DNA from 3 places in the Lactobacillus sp. ESL0230 genome. Region 1 is predicted to be linked to each of the others. Evidence: predicted binding sites of a transcription regulator. Region 1 holds the regulator's gene; each other region holds the start of a gene.
The links. Region 1 encodes NrdR, which represses ribonucleotide reductase genes. Its sites were predicted from a motif close to ACACNATATATNGTGT; they were not measured.

Region 1 (4,941 bases):
TCATCTTGCTACCAAAGTTGAAGCTATTGCTAGCTTAAAAGAATCGCTCTTGAGTAAACTTAAAGACCATGAACAAGATGACTTATATGCAAGTATTGAACTGCCTGTAGCTCGAGTATTAGCAATTATGGAGATTAACGGGATTAAAGTTCAAGCCCATACTTTAACTGATTTGCAGCAAGAGTTTGCCGTTGAACTCAAAAATTTAGAAAGAAAAATATATGAAGAGGCCGGCGAAGAGTTTAATATTAATTCACCGAAGCAATTAGGTCATATTTTATTTGAAAAGTTGGGGTTGCCTGCTATTAAAAAAACAAAAACCGGTTATTCAACTTCAGTTGATGTTTTAACACAATTGCAAGATCAAAGTCCCATTATTGCTGATATTTTAACTTATCGGCAAACTGCCAAAATTCAGTCAACCTATGTTAATGGGTTACTTGATGTAATTAAGCAAGATGGACGAGTTCATACTCGCTATCTACAGACTTTAACAGCAACTGGGCGTTTATCCTCTGTTGATCCGAATTTACAAAATATTCCTACTCGGACACAGGAAGGTAAGCAGATTAGAAAAGCCTTTGTACCAAGTGATCCAGCTGGTTACATTTTTTCTTGCGATTATTCTCAAATAGAATTACGGATTTTAGCTCAAGTTTCTGGTGATGAGCAAATGCAAGAAGCTTTTAGAACTGGCTATGATATTCATGCGCATACTGCTATGAAAATTTTCAAATTGAAATCTCCAGCAGAAGTAACCCCATTAATGAGGCGCAGAGCCAAAGCAGTTAATTTTGGTATTGTTTATGGCATTTCAGATTATGGGCTATCCAAAAATTTGAATATCAGTCGTAAGCAAGCTCAAGAATTTATCGATAATTACTTTGAACAATACTCCCAAATTAAAGAATACATGGATAAAGCGGTTCAAATAGCTCGTGAAAAGGGTTATGCTGAAACTATTATGCATCGCCGGCGTTATTTACCAGATATTCACGCTAAAAACTTTAATATTCGATCATTTGCTGAACGTACTGCAATTAATTCGCCAATTCAAGGATCTGCAGCAGATATTATTAAAATTGCGATGATTAATATGCAACGCAAGTTAGATGAACTTCATTTAAAAACAAAAATGGTTGTTCAAGTTCATGATGAATTGATTTTTGATGTTCCTAAAGATGAGTTAGCAACTATCAAAGAGATTGTTCCTGCAGTGATGCAATCAGCAGTACATTTAGATATTCCATTGGTTGCTGATTCAGGCTATGGTCATGATTGGTTTGATGCAAAGTAAGGAGATAGATCAATGCCAGAAATGCCAGAAGTAGAAACAGTTCGCCGAACTCTTCTTCCTTTGGTTAAAGGAAAAACGATTCAAGCAGTTACGGTGTGGTATCCTAAAATTATTGCTAGTGATTCTGAGCAATTTATTCAGCAATTAGTAGGTAAGAAAATCGAAACGATAGATCGTTATGCAAAATATTTACTAATTCGTTTAAGTGGTCAATTAACTATTGTTTCTCATTTGCGGATGGAAGGTAAATATCGTTTAGTAGAGGCTAATATACCTAAAGATAAGCACGATCATGTTCAAATAGCTTTTACAGACAAAACAGCATTACGTTATAATGATGTCCGTAAATTTGGACGCATGCAATTGGTTAAGACTGGTACAGAAAAGGAAGTAACCGGTATTAGTAAATTGGGCTGCGAACCTAATTCATCTGAATTCACTACACAGTACTTGATAAATGCACTTAGTCGCAAAAAAAAGAATATAAAAAATGTACTGCTTGACCAAACAATTGTTGCTGGACTTGGTAATATTTACGTTGATGAGGTATTGTGGCAGACAAAAATTCACCCACTAAGTTTAGCCAATCAAATTCCGCAGTTTCAAGGACATCAATTGCACGACAATATTAATGAACTAATTGACTTGGCCATAAAAAAGCACGGCACAACCATACATACTTATCTTGATGCAAACGGTGATACGGGCGATTTTCAAAAATTACTGAAGGTATATGGACATAAAGGTGAGCCTTGCCCACGCTGTGGGGTTTTATTAGAAAAAATCAAGGTATCAGGACGTGGTACTACATTTTGTCCCGATTGTCAGGTGATTTATAAGTGACTATCGTGATAGGCTTAACTGGTGGAATTGCTAGCGGGAAGAGTACGGCAGATGCATTCTTTCATAAAAAGAAGATACCAGTTATTGATAGTGACAGAATCGCTCATGAGCTTTTAAATATAGATCATGCAGGCTATAAAGTTGTAGTGACAGAATTTGGATGTAATATTTTAAATTCAGATAAATCAATTAATCGTGCAAAACTTGGGCAAATAGTTTTTAGTGATAAGCAGCAATTGGAAAAGCTGAATGCTATTACACATCCATTGATTTTAAAAGAAATTCAGGCTAAAATTACTCGATATAAAAAGCTAGGTGAGCTGATTGTTGTTCTTGATGCACCACTACTTTTTGAATCTAAAGCTCGAAATTTATGTGATTGCAGTATTTTAATTGCTTTACCAGAGGGTGAGCAAATCAAGCGTTTAATGGTACGAGACAATTTAACTGAAAAAGATGCGATAGCTCGAATTAATAGCCAGATGTCGTTAGCCCAAAAAGCAAAGTTGGCTGATTATGTAATTTTAAATACCAGTACAATAAAAGTTTTAGAAACTAAATTAGATAAATTGATTAGTAAAATAATTAAGGAGTCAGAGTATGGAATGTCCTAATTGTCGACAAAATGCATCTCGTGTCATTGATTCACGACCTAGTGATGAAAATAGATCAATAAGACGGCGAAGAGAATGTGAAAATTGTGGTTTTCGGTTTACTACTTTTGAACGAATTGAGACAACACCTTTATTAGTAATTAAAAATGATGGTACACGGGAACCATTTAACCGCAAAAAAATACTTCATGGTGTAATGGCTGCTGGACAAAAACGGCCCATTACTAGTTCTCAATTTGAACAATTAGTTGATCATGTAGAAAATAAAATTAGACAACAAGGAATTAGTGAGATTTCATCTAAAAAAATTGGAAAATTGGTTATGGATGAATTAGCTGAATTAGATGATGTTGCCTATATTCGGTTTGCATCAATTTATCGTGAATTTAAGGATATGTCTAGTTTTATGAAGACAATGGAAGATATGATGGCCAAAAGAGAGAAGGGTAATTAGTCATGTTTATGACGCCCAATCCTAAACAGCCTTTTTTAATTATTAATCGGGTAGAAATTTCTATAACTGCACTGCGTATTCTAGTTAAGTTATATCAACCATTAATTGGCTCGTTAGCGCTAGCTTTATATTTAAGCTTAAATGAGGATTACCGTCCACAAATGATTCTGTCAGATGCACATGGACTGTATAGTTTACAAGAACAACTAGACTGCGACCTCAAAAGCTTGTTTATCGCATTACATAAGTTGGAAGCTGTCGGATTAGTTCAAACAAAATTAATCGATAATAAAATTATGGGTCAAGTTTTAACTTTTCGTTTGGCAGAAGTACCCAGTAGTAGTGAATTTTTTGCCACAACACTATTAGCTAGTTTATTAAAAGAAAAAGTTGGTGTTACAGTTTTTCAAAAGCTAAGTAGTGATTTTGCACATGAGAATAAGCAAAATAAAAATACTGTGACCGGATTGGCTAATGCGCAAGATATATCCGCTTCATTTATGGATGTTTTTAGTTTGCCAAAAGCAGAGGCAATCGATCCTTCACCAGAAGTCAAACAAGCAGTGCGTGAAAACCAGGTTGGTCAAAATCAACAAGCAAGTATCAATCAACAAGACAGTATTGATTGGGATTTTATGAAACAGCAATTTGAAATATATCAAATCCCAAATAGTGAAATTGATAAAAATCGTGAAGCAATTCGCGGTCTAATGCGGACATATGGTCTAGCCGAACAAGAATTTGTTGATGAAACTTTATCTTGTTTGCACGGTGAATATCAATTGAACATGCCATTAATTAAGCGAACGATTGCAAACACCATTCATGGTACAGATACGCAGCAACAGAATCAAAAACGGACGCTGCAAGCAAATTCAACTTTTAATGATAAGCAATTTAGTAAAAAAGAACAGGAAATTTTGCAATTAGCACATGAAAAAACTCCGGCGCAATTTATCTATTACTTAAAAAATGAGAGTCATGATTTTGTTGATGCAAGTGAATATCAATTACTTGATAATTTATATAACCAGAAAGGCATTTCAGCAGACTTGCTTAATATATTAACGTATGTTTGTCTGCAAAGTAGCCCTAAACTTTCTTATAATTTAACTAATACGATTTTACATGATTGGCTGCAACATGGGGTACATTCAGGAGAACAAGCCTTAGAATATATTGCTAAAAGAAAACAGACTAAGCAAAAGAATAAAGTTAATCATTATCGTAACTATAGTAAAAAATCAATAGAAAAAGGTACCGATTGGAGTAAACGTCAGGCAAAGAATGAAACTGATGTTTCAGCAGATGATTTAAAGAACTTCTTTAAGAATTTTGAAAGTGAAAATGGTATGAAGTAGGTAAAAAATGCGTACAATAAATCAGCTAATAATTAAAAACAATTCAAAACTAACTAAGAAAAATAATTTTGACGAGATTCGCAAGCAAATTTTAGCTGATCCTAAAATTCAAAAATTTATTAATGTTTACCGAGATAAAATAACGGATGAAATGATTAATGCGAGCCTCTCTAGTTTATACGAATTTTATATCTCGCAGCATCATAAAGATCCAGTAATTGTTGGCTATCGTCCAGAATTGATGTTAAGTAGCAATGCCATCACACTTAAATATGTTCCTGAAGAAAGCAAATTAGCTCAAGATAGAGATCATAGTATCAAAAAGCATGTTCGTTTAATTAATTTACCACTAAATTTGCATAACGTACGTTT
Region 2 (4,941 bases), on a different contig from region 1:
CCGCCTGAAAGTTGATAAGGATAAAGTCGTTCTTTACCGGTTAAGTCAAGTTCTAGTAATAGTTTTTGCACTGCTATTTGTAATTCTTGCGTAGTATTTTTAAGTACTAAGCGAGGCGCTAAGGTAATATTATCTATTACATTTAGGTTGGGAAACAATTCATAATTTTGAAAAACAGCCCCCATAATTTGTTTGTTTTTGTTTTGCTCGATAGGATTAAATTCTCGTTGATTCCAATAAAAATGACCAGCATCAATTTTTTCTAAGCCAGTTAGACAACGTAGCAGGGTCGTCTTACCAGCACCAGAGCTACCTACAATTGCTAAAATTTGTTGGTCTAAAATAGTTAGATTAAGGTTATTTAAAATAATTTTTGAACCAAATTTTTTGGTGATATTTTTTAATTCAAGCATAGTTGCGACCCCAATTAGTTATTTCCATTTTGAATAATTAAGTTCGATTCGCTTTAAAAGAAATGAAATGATTCCAGTTATTAATAAGTAAATTATGCCTACCATAACTAAGGGGGTCAAAGTCACATCACGGGCACTAGCTACATTGCCAGCACGTAAAAGTTCACCAAGACCAATTACGTAGACTAAAGAAGTATCTTTAATTAAGTTGATAATTTCATTGCCAATTGAGGGAATAACTATTTTACTGACTTGTGGAATAATAATATAACGCAAAGTTTGCCAATAATTAAGTTGCAAAACGTGAGCACTTTCATATTGTCCTTTGGGAATAGACTGAAAACCGCCACGGAATATTTCAGCAAAATAAGCAGCATAATTCATAACTAAAGCAACTAAAGCAGCGTCATAGCGCTGAAAAATTATACCAATAATGGGTAAGCCATAAAAAATAAAGATTAATTGCAATAATAGTGGGGTTCCACGCATAATCCAAATATAAAATTTAAAAATTAATTTTAGGGGTTTAATGGCTGATAGTAAGCCTAGACTGGTAATTATTCCTAGTGGAATTGCCATAATGATTGTCCCCAAAAATAGCAGTAAAGTTATTTTTACTCCTGCGAGTAAAGCAGGAATAATTGAGATAATGTAAGCCATCGCTATCTTTTCTCCTTTTAAGTCAAATTGTACAGTAATCTATCTAGGATAAGTAATTACAAGCATAACATAAATAAAATATTAAATTAGTTTTTTTGATATCACCTTAAAAAAGTTGACTATGATTATTTATTAATAAGCTACTTTAAAAGAAGAAATGCTAAATAAGAAATAGTTAGGACGAAGGGTAATAATTTAGGCATCATTTATAATATTTTGTATTTAAAGACGATGAATTTGGACATAATAATACCCCGAAATCAAAATAATTTCGGGGTATTGCTAAATTAAATCTAATCTATAAGTTCAATATTAGTTGATTTATGCCATGTCTCAGGTAGTTTGCCAATCTCTTTTAATTTAGCGACTATCTGGTCAAGCACAATTTGGCGATCTTGATTATTGGTCATAAAATCTAATTGATCACCGTTAATTGTCATTTTAGGTGAATAGGCATATTTTTCATACCATGGCTTGTAATATTGCAGTAATTGCTTATAGTAATCTTCTAAAGTGGCATCATAACTAAGTTGTTCATAAGGACGACCACGTTTTTGAATTCGTTTGAGCATCGTGTTATATGATACATCAATATGAACAAGCAAATCAGGTTGACGCTTAGGCATATGCTCAAGTTCAGTCATCATGTTGTTTAGAAGTTCATAATATGTGTCAACCTCTTCCTTGGTTGCTCGTCCAATATCAGCATTCATTTGAAAAAAGAGGGCATCTTCATAGATTGATCGATCAAGGACATTGTTGTCATCCATTAATGCATCTTTAATGCTACGAAAACGAGTATTTAAGAAAAATACTTGTAATAAGAAAGCATATTTTTTGGGATCCGCATAAAAAAGAGGCAATACAGGGTTATCGTCAACACTTTCGTAAAATGGTTTGGTTCCTAAATAATTGGCTAAAATACTAGTTAAACTGGATTTACCGGCTCCAATTGGCCCGCTTAAAACAATAACTGTCATCACGTTCCTTCTTTACTATAAATTGCCTACTTCGTGCAATTTATTATCAATTTGATGTAAAACTTCTTTTTTGGCATGCTCATCAACAATAAAGTCATATTGATCACCATCAATAGCCATTTTAGGTGAAGCATCATAACTCTCATACCATGGCTCATAATAATTAATTAGACGGGCATAGTAGTCTTTTAAACTGGGATCGGTACTTAATTGCTCAAATGATCTACCACGTTTTTCAATGCGTTTTAGCATCGTGTCAAGAGAAACGTGAATATAAATTAATAAGTCCGGTTTCTTACTTGGGTTACCAGGTGTATCTTCCAACATATTCTCAAGTAAACTATCGTAAATCTTAAACTCAGTCGGGTCAGCCACATTATTTTCGGCATTCATTTGGAAAAAAAGGGCATCTTCGTAGATGGAACGATCAGATACACTATTTTTTTCTTGAATTGCCTGATTAATTTGTGCTAAACGATGATTGAGTAGATAAATATTAAGTAAAAAAGTGTAGCGTTTCATGTTTTGATAATATAGAGGTAAAACAGGATTGTTATCGATTCCTTCATAAAACGCTTGTGTACCCAAATGCTCAGCTAAAATACTAGTTAAACTGGATTTACCGGCTCCAATTGGCCCACTTAAAACAATAACTTGAATCACGTTCTTTCTTAAATACAATATATAGATTCATATCTAGTTTAATACGAGATATAGTGGTTAGACAAGCAAAAAATTAATTAAAATAATAATTTAAATGTCAAGTGTTTTTGTATAATACAGCTTAAAAAAATATCAAAATACATATAGCTTTTATTTTGTTACACGTGAAACCTTAACTTGCGAAGCAATAAATTTTTAGACAAAAAAGTGATAAAACACGATTCAACCGAATTTAGTGATTTATCACTTTTTGTTAAGTAAAGTAGAATTAGTTAATTATAGTTAGTTAACTCTAGCTTTGGCTTCTTTTTTATCTTCTACTTTGTCCTGCACTTTATCAGCTTGACCACCAATTTTTTCTTTAGCATCTTGGGCCGTACCGGTAATCTTGTCTTGTAAGCTAACCGAATCTTTCTCATGTTGTTCTTTAGTCTTTATATCAACTACCGTTACATTAACTTCAACAGTATCTAAGTCAGTCATTTCTTTAACTTTATCATGGATTTTTTGTTTAATTTGGTCATATAATTTAGAAATTTGAATACCATATTCAGCAACAATTTCAATGTCTACAGCTACTTGTTTTTTACCAACTTCAACATTGACCCCTGAAGTAACATCATCGTTATTGACAATTTTATCAGCTAAGTTTGAAAAGAAGCCACCGTTGACAGTTAAGAGCCCTTTTACGTCTGATAAAGCAATACCGATAATTTTTTGAATTACCTTAGTATCATAATTTAAATCGCCTTTTATTTCTTGTTTTGAATTAGTTTGTACCATAAATATCAGTTCCTTTCGGTATTATTCGATTATTATCTGTTTTTTAAGTTTTTTAGTAAGGGCCAATAATGACCAACTAAAGCGCCGCAGACTAACATAACGATGACGAAAATAGTTTTGTAAAATCCCAGTCCGATAAAACAAAATGCTAGTAATAAACCGATTACTGCACCGCTTATTTCTGGGAGGTACTTTTCTAAATTTTCTTTCATTGCTTGCCTCCTTTATTGAACGCGCTGTTCTGGTTTATTAGAAGTGTGATAGTTTACAAATTTAATTTTAATTTTAGGCTTTTGATCAATCCCTAATAATAGCTTGAGATTTTTGTCTAATTCTTCTAAATAATTGTCAAGCAAGGGAGTCATATTTTCAGCTGCTCCAAGGTCGCCACTAATCTTAATTTTGATTTTACGATTAGTTAGTCGTGAAGCCACTTTTGGATTCTTTAAATAAGGTAAATCATTTAAAGAATTGGCCACATAGCTATTAATAGCCTTGCTAGTTATTTTAACTTGACCATCTTTTTTATGAATCAAATTAAAGTATCGTTGTACAGGCCAAAACAAAATTATTATTAAACTAACAACTAGTACCAATAAAATAATGGCACTGATACCAATCAGATACCAAGTAAAAATTGGGTTGAGCTTCCCTAAAGTAGGTAAGCTGATTTTTAAGTACTTTTGCCAAAAACCACTAGTATCCCAGAGAATAAATATTGGTAGCGGTATCATTAGCAAGAAGCATATGATCATAAACCATTTCTTAATTCGTTTCAACTTATCACCATCCTCTCTTAATTTAACCTAAGTATAATACATAATATTTTACTAGTATAGAAATATGCACTAATATGTATACAATTTCTGGTTAATATATTAAATAACGTTATAATTAAATAATAAAAATCAATAATGTTAACGGATTCAACTGGTATTGAACAAAATAAAAATTATTAAAATAAAAAGGGCAAAGCTAAACTAACTGGTGTGGGAGCTATTTCACTGCTGACTAACTGAATTTAAACAATTTACTGTTTAAGACTAGATGTATCTGTTTAATTACTAAAATAATAAAACCCTTCAGACAGTTTAGTCTAAAGGGTTTTAATTTCTTTTTTGATTTGCTTAATCTAAGTCCTAATTGCGATATTTTTCATCTAATTGGCTAGCAGCACTTTGGTCAATAATTAATGTTACATTGGGATGATTTTGCAAAATAGATGCAGGAACTTCTTCAGTTACTGGTCCTTCAATCATTTTTTGGACGGCATCAGCTTTATTTTCGCCAAACGCCATAATTACTATTTCTTTTGCACTCATGATATTGGCAATACCCATACAAATTGCTGACTTAGGAACGTCATCAATATTGCTAAAGAAACGCGAATTTGCCTGAATAGTATTTTCGGTTAATTTAACTTCGTGTGTGATTGAATCAAA
Region 3 (4,941 bases), on a different contig from region 1:
AGCGCGTGATGATGTTCCCGTCAAAGCTGCATTTAACGAATCAATATTCCACGAAATTAAAATCATTTATTTCTCCTTTGTTGTATCTTGCTTACCCATTATATATTTTTTAAGATTGTCTTGTTATCTTGCAGCACTTACTCATGCAAAATAAAATTATAAAATTCTAACCTAATTCAAGCCACAAAAAAGCTGCTCATTATTTCACGACTTTAGTCAAAAAATACTGTACATTTATTTACTTAGTTTAATCCTATCTCATTAATAATGTAAGCGATTGCTTTAATAGCAGGCTATAATAAAAGTAAGATTCTTCACAAGTTTATATTTTTAATTCAATCATTACAAGTGTATAATAGCACAAGAGAGAATAATGATAATCTATGGAGGTTAGATTTTATGACTAAAATTTATGCTTACGCTATCCGTAAAGATGAGGAACCATATGTTCACGAATGGCAAGCAGCCCATCCCGACATTACTGTTGATTTTACAGATCAACTGTTGACCCCTGAAACTGCTCAATTGGCTCAAGGAGCTGATGGTGTTGTTACTTACCAACAATTAGATTACAAAGCGGACACTATCGAAGCTTTAGATAAGCTTGGTATTCACAATTGGTCAATTCGTAACGTTGGAATTGACAACATTGACTTAAAAAAAGCTAAAGAACTTGGGTTTAAATTAACCAATGTTCCAGTATATTCACCTGATGCTATTGCTGAACATGCTGCTATTCAAGCTGCTAGAATCTTACGCCAAGATAAGGCAATGGATGAAAAACTTGCTAAACATGACTTCCGTTGGGCACCAACAATCGGTCGTGAAGTACGGGACCAAACTGTCGGTGTTATTGGTACGGGACACATTGGCCAAGTATTCATGCAAATCATGGAAGGCTTTGGTGCTAAAGTCATTGCTTATGACTTATTTAAGAACCCCATCTTAGAAGAAAAGGGTTATTACGTTGATAGTTTAGATGAATTATATGCACAAGCAGATGTCATCTCACTTCATGTACCTGACGTTCCAGAAAACATCCATATGATTAACGATGATTCTATTCAAAAGATGAAAGATGATGTTGTTATCATTAATGTATCTCGTGGTCCTTTAGTTGACACCGATGCTATCGTGCGTGGATTAGATTCTGGTAAAATTTTCGGTTTTGCAATGGATACTTACGAAGGTGAAGTTGGTATTTTCAATAGTGATTTCACCAATAAAGAATTACCTGACAAGCGTCTTGCCGACTTGATTGACCGACCAAATGTTTTGGTAACCCCACACACTGCTTTTTACACTACTCATGCTGTTCGCAATATGGTTATTAATGCTTTTGATAACAACTTAAAATTAATTAAGGGTGAACCAGCTGATACACCAGTTGATTTAAATAAAGAATTTTAATTTCACAAATTAATTTATTCTACTTAAACACATGCTATAACTTTACAAAAAGCACCGATTTATTTCGGTGCTTTTTGCATTTATTTTTATTATTATCATACCCATTAATTAGCTGAAGCGTTAGTTGCCTGGATTAAAGCACCACGAAAACCTAATTCTTCTAGCTTATTAACTCCTTTTATGGTTGAACCACCTGGCGTTGTTACTTCATTTTTTAATTCTTCTGGTAATTTTTTTGTATCAAGAGCTAATTGAGCTGTACCAATTAGCATTTTTTCAATTATTTCATAGGAATCCGTCCGCTTAACACCATTTTCTACTGCAGCATCACTTAGGGCTTGGATTAATAAATCAACATAGGCTGGCGTACACCCAGCAATTGTGCCATAAATTCCTAACTTATTTTCAGGAACAACATAGACATCACCCATGCAAGCAAAAATATTTTTAGTTAGTTCGATTACTTCTTGTTTTTCCTCAGAAAGAAAGCTAATTACTGTGATACCCCGACCAATTTTAACTGGTGTGTTAGGAACAACTTTGACAAAGGTTGCATCTGCTGAAATCAGCTGCTTAACCTTTTTTAAATCGCCACCACCAGTTGAAATAATTATGCCATGATAAACTTGTCCTAGTTTTATAAAAATATTATCAATTGCTGAACCACCTACTGCTACAATTACTGCTTCACAGGGTTCAAATTCATTATACGTATCTACTAACTGTAACCCATATCTAGTTGCCAGTTTTTGTGCAGATGCGTGCCCACCGTCATAAATATAAATATCCTCACTAGCAGTTTTAGCTTGTAGTAGTCCCTGAACGATAGCAGTACCAATTTTACCAGTTCCAATAAATCCAATTTTCATTTCAATCACCTTCAATTGTTTAAAGAGTAGCATCAGCAATTAACACTAATTTTCTTGAAAATCAGCCAACCACTGTCACATTAATAACACTTTACTTTATTATACCGAAATCATTAATTAACTAAGCACCTAGCAACTTAATTTATAAATCATTTTTAAGTAGCTTAACGAATTGGGGATAATTTTTTACTTCATACAGGGGATGCAAATTCATATTATTTTTTCGGTGCCGATGGTTATACCAAATACTATTAAAGCCATAATTTTCTGCACCTAAAATATCTGACTGCAAACCATCACCAAAAAAAATTGTTTCAGCAGGTCCGATTGAAGATAAATTGAAAAAATAATCAAAAATACGTTTGTCTGGCTTAGCAAAACCAGCTGCTTGAGAAGTAACAATTAAGGAAAAATAATTTTTTATTCCTGCCAATGCAAGTCGATGTTCTTGCATAAAGCTTTCGCCATTACTCAGAACCGCTAACTGGTAACCTTTTTTTTGAGCAAATCTAAGTGTATCTATAACACCTGGCAACAACTGATGAGATTCACTAAAATAACTGCGGTACTCTTGCATAATTAATAGACCATCAACATTAATTTGTAGGTTATCTTTGAGAAAGTTATGAAAAACCATTTCACTGAGCTGGTCGTAGGTGATCTTTCCTTGTTCTAACTGGCGCCAAAGACCTTGATTGTAACTGTTATAACGCTGTTGCAACGCCGTAGTTAATTTCCAATGATGGGCATTAAAAAGACTACGTAAAGCATAATGTTCTGTAGCAGCAAAATCAATTAAAGTATCATCAACATCAAAAATTATTTGTTTAAATCGCAAATAAATATCTCCTTATTGCTATTAATATATAAATTAATAAACTTAAAAATTAATCTGTTTACTATCTATTTTATTAAAATTAGCGGACAAAGTCATTTAACATGTTTAATCCAGTATTATGCTAACACACTTTAAGTTGGCTTACCTTTATTAAATCGCCTTAGCATAGTTAGTCTATTTAAAAGATTATTCTTTGTAGTTTTTCTTTACCACTTCAAGTCATTAGGTAAGCACAATTTTTAATTTATTGTGCTTTTTTCTTTGCTATTTATTTTTAAAACTTAGTATTTCTTACTCGCACATAAAAGACTGGCGTTATTTTTTTATTTGCTAATTTTTTATTGCATACACAACATGTTGTGGTATCATTTTTTATATAACCATACATAATGTAGTTGTGAAACAAAATTTATATCTAGGAGTCATTTTTATTATGAAAAATTCAACCATAACTTTAAGTCAAGCCTATATTGACCGAGTGAAACAAAATATTACCTCCCATTGGGGCGAATTAGGCTGGGTTACTTACAAACGGACTTATGCCCGGTGGCTACCAGAAAAAAATCGTTCTGAAAATTGGGATGAAACCGTTAAAAGAGTTGTGGAAGGTAATATCAATCTTGATCCCCGCTTAAAGGACTCACCTTCAGATAAATTATTTAATGAGTTAACCACTGAAGCTCAAGAACTATTCAAAATGATTTATGGCCTTGCTGCTACTCCATCTGGTCGCAATCTTTGGGTTTCTGGTACTGACTATCAAAAACGCAATGGCGATTCCTTGAATAACTGTTGGTTTATTGCTATTCGTCCTCAAGCTTATGGTGCCAGCCATATTTTGCCCGATTATTTAAAAAAAGAACAGGTAGCAGTTTCAATGCCCTTTTCTTTTCTATTTGATCAACTAATGAAAGGGGGTGGTGTGGGATTCTCAGTTACTCAAGATAACATAAAAAAAATACCCCAAGTCGACAATAACATTGATTTAACAATTATTATTGATCAAGATAGTGATTCTTATACTGATACAATTAAACTTGGTGCAATTGATAAAAAAAAGTGGTCTAAACAAAATAGTACTCCAAATGACTGCATCTATTTTGAAGTGCCCGACACACGAGAGGGCTGGGTCTTAGCCAATGCCAGATTAATAGATATGCATTTTAATCAAACAAATCCTGAGCACAAGACTAAATTAGTCATTGATATCAGTAATATTCGTCCTTATGGAACAAAAATCAATGGTTTTGGTGGTACAGCTTCTGGGCCAATGCCGTTAGTTGAAATGCTTTTCGACATTAACAAAATCATCAATACATGTTCAAACCGCAAAATCAGTTCAGTTGATGCAACAGATATTTGTAACTTAATTGGCAAAACAGTTGTTGCTGGTAACGTTAGACGATCAGCTGAGTTAGCATTAGGTTCTAATACAGACCAAGCATTTATCACTATGAAACAAGACCAAGATAAGCTCTATCACCACCGTTGGGCATCAAATAATAGTGTAGCAATTGATGCTGCGTTTACCAATTATGAACCGATTGCCAATGGTATTAAAGAAAATGGCGAACCAGGCATTGTAAATTTGGACTTATCTCAAAACTATGGTCGAATTATAGATGGATACCAAAAAGACGTTGATGGTGCAGTAGAAGGAACCAATCCTTGTGGTGAAATTTCTCTTGCTAATGGTGAGCCTTGTAATTTATTTGAAGTTTTTCCTTACATTGCTGAACAACAAAATTGGAATTTAAAAGATGTGTTTAGATTAGCCACCCGCTATACCAAACGTGTTACATTCAGTACTTACGATTGGGCTAT

Region 2: F5ESL0230_RS08245 (deoxynucleoside kinase) is a predicted target of NrdR. The motif match lies at 2,758-2,773, and genes of this name have one in related genera.
Region 3: nrdJ (ribonucleoside-triphosphate reductase, adenosylcobalamin-dependent) is a predicted target of NrdR. The motif match lies at 3,465-3,480, and genes of this name have one in related genera.

Annotation. Positions count from the first base shown of each region.
Region 1 covers NZ_REHI01000006.1:840,775-845,715, reverse strand. The annotation lists gene polA (DNA polymerase I) at 1-1,297, shown strand, start outside; gene mutM (bifunctional DNA-formamidopyrimidine glycosylase/DNA-(apurinic or apyrimidinic site) lyase) at 1,310-2,140, shown strand; gene coaE (dephospho-CoA kinase) at 2,137-2,754, shown strand; gene nrdR (transcriptional regulator NrdR) at 2,741-3,208, shown strand; gene F5ESL0230_RS05875 (DnaD domain protein) at 3,211-4,569, shown strand; gene dnaI (primosomal protein DnaI) at 4,577-4,941, shown strand, end outside.
Region 2 covers NZ_REHI01000008.1:369,773-374,713, reverse strand. The annotation lists gene F5ESL0230_RS08260 (amino acid ABC transporter ATP-binding protein) at 1-413, opposite strand, end outside; gene F5ESL0230_RS08255 (amino acid ABC transporter permease) at 432-1,073, opposite strand; gene F5ESL0230_RS08250 (deoxynucleoside kinase) at 1,367-2,053, opposite strand; gene F5ESL0230_RS08245 (deoxynucleoside kinase) at 2,069-2,716, opposite strand; gene F5ESL0230_RS08240 (Asp23/Gls24 family envelope stress response protein) at 2,999-3,499, opposite strand; gene F5ESL0230_RS08235 (DUF2273 domain-containing protein) at 3,532-3,711, opposite strand; gene amaP (alkaline shock response membrane anchor protein AmaP) at 3,724-4,278, opposite strand; gene F5ESL0230_RS08225 (glucosamine-6-phosphate deaminase) at 4,639-4,941, opposite strand, start outside.
Region 3 covers NZ_REHI01000002.1:14,984-19,924, reverse strand. The annotation lists gene F5ESL0230_RS00310 (exodeoxyribonuclease III) at 1-66, opposite strand, end outside; gene F5ESL0230_RS00305 (D-2-hydroxyacid dehydrogenase) at 400-1,410, shown strand; gene F5ESL0230_RS00300 (pyrroline-5-carboxylate reductase) at 1,515-2,279, opposite strand; gene F5ESL0230_RS00295 (YjjG family noncanonical pyrimidine nucleotidase) at 2,422-3,117, opposite strand; gene nrdJ (ribonucleoside-triphosphate reductase, adenosylcobalamin-dependent) at 3,551-4,941, shown strand, end outside.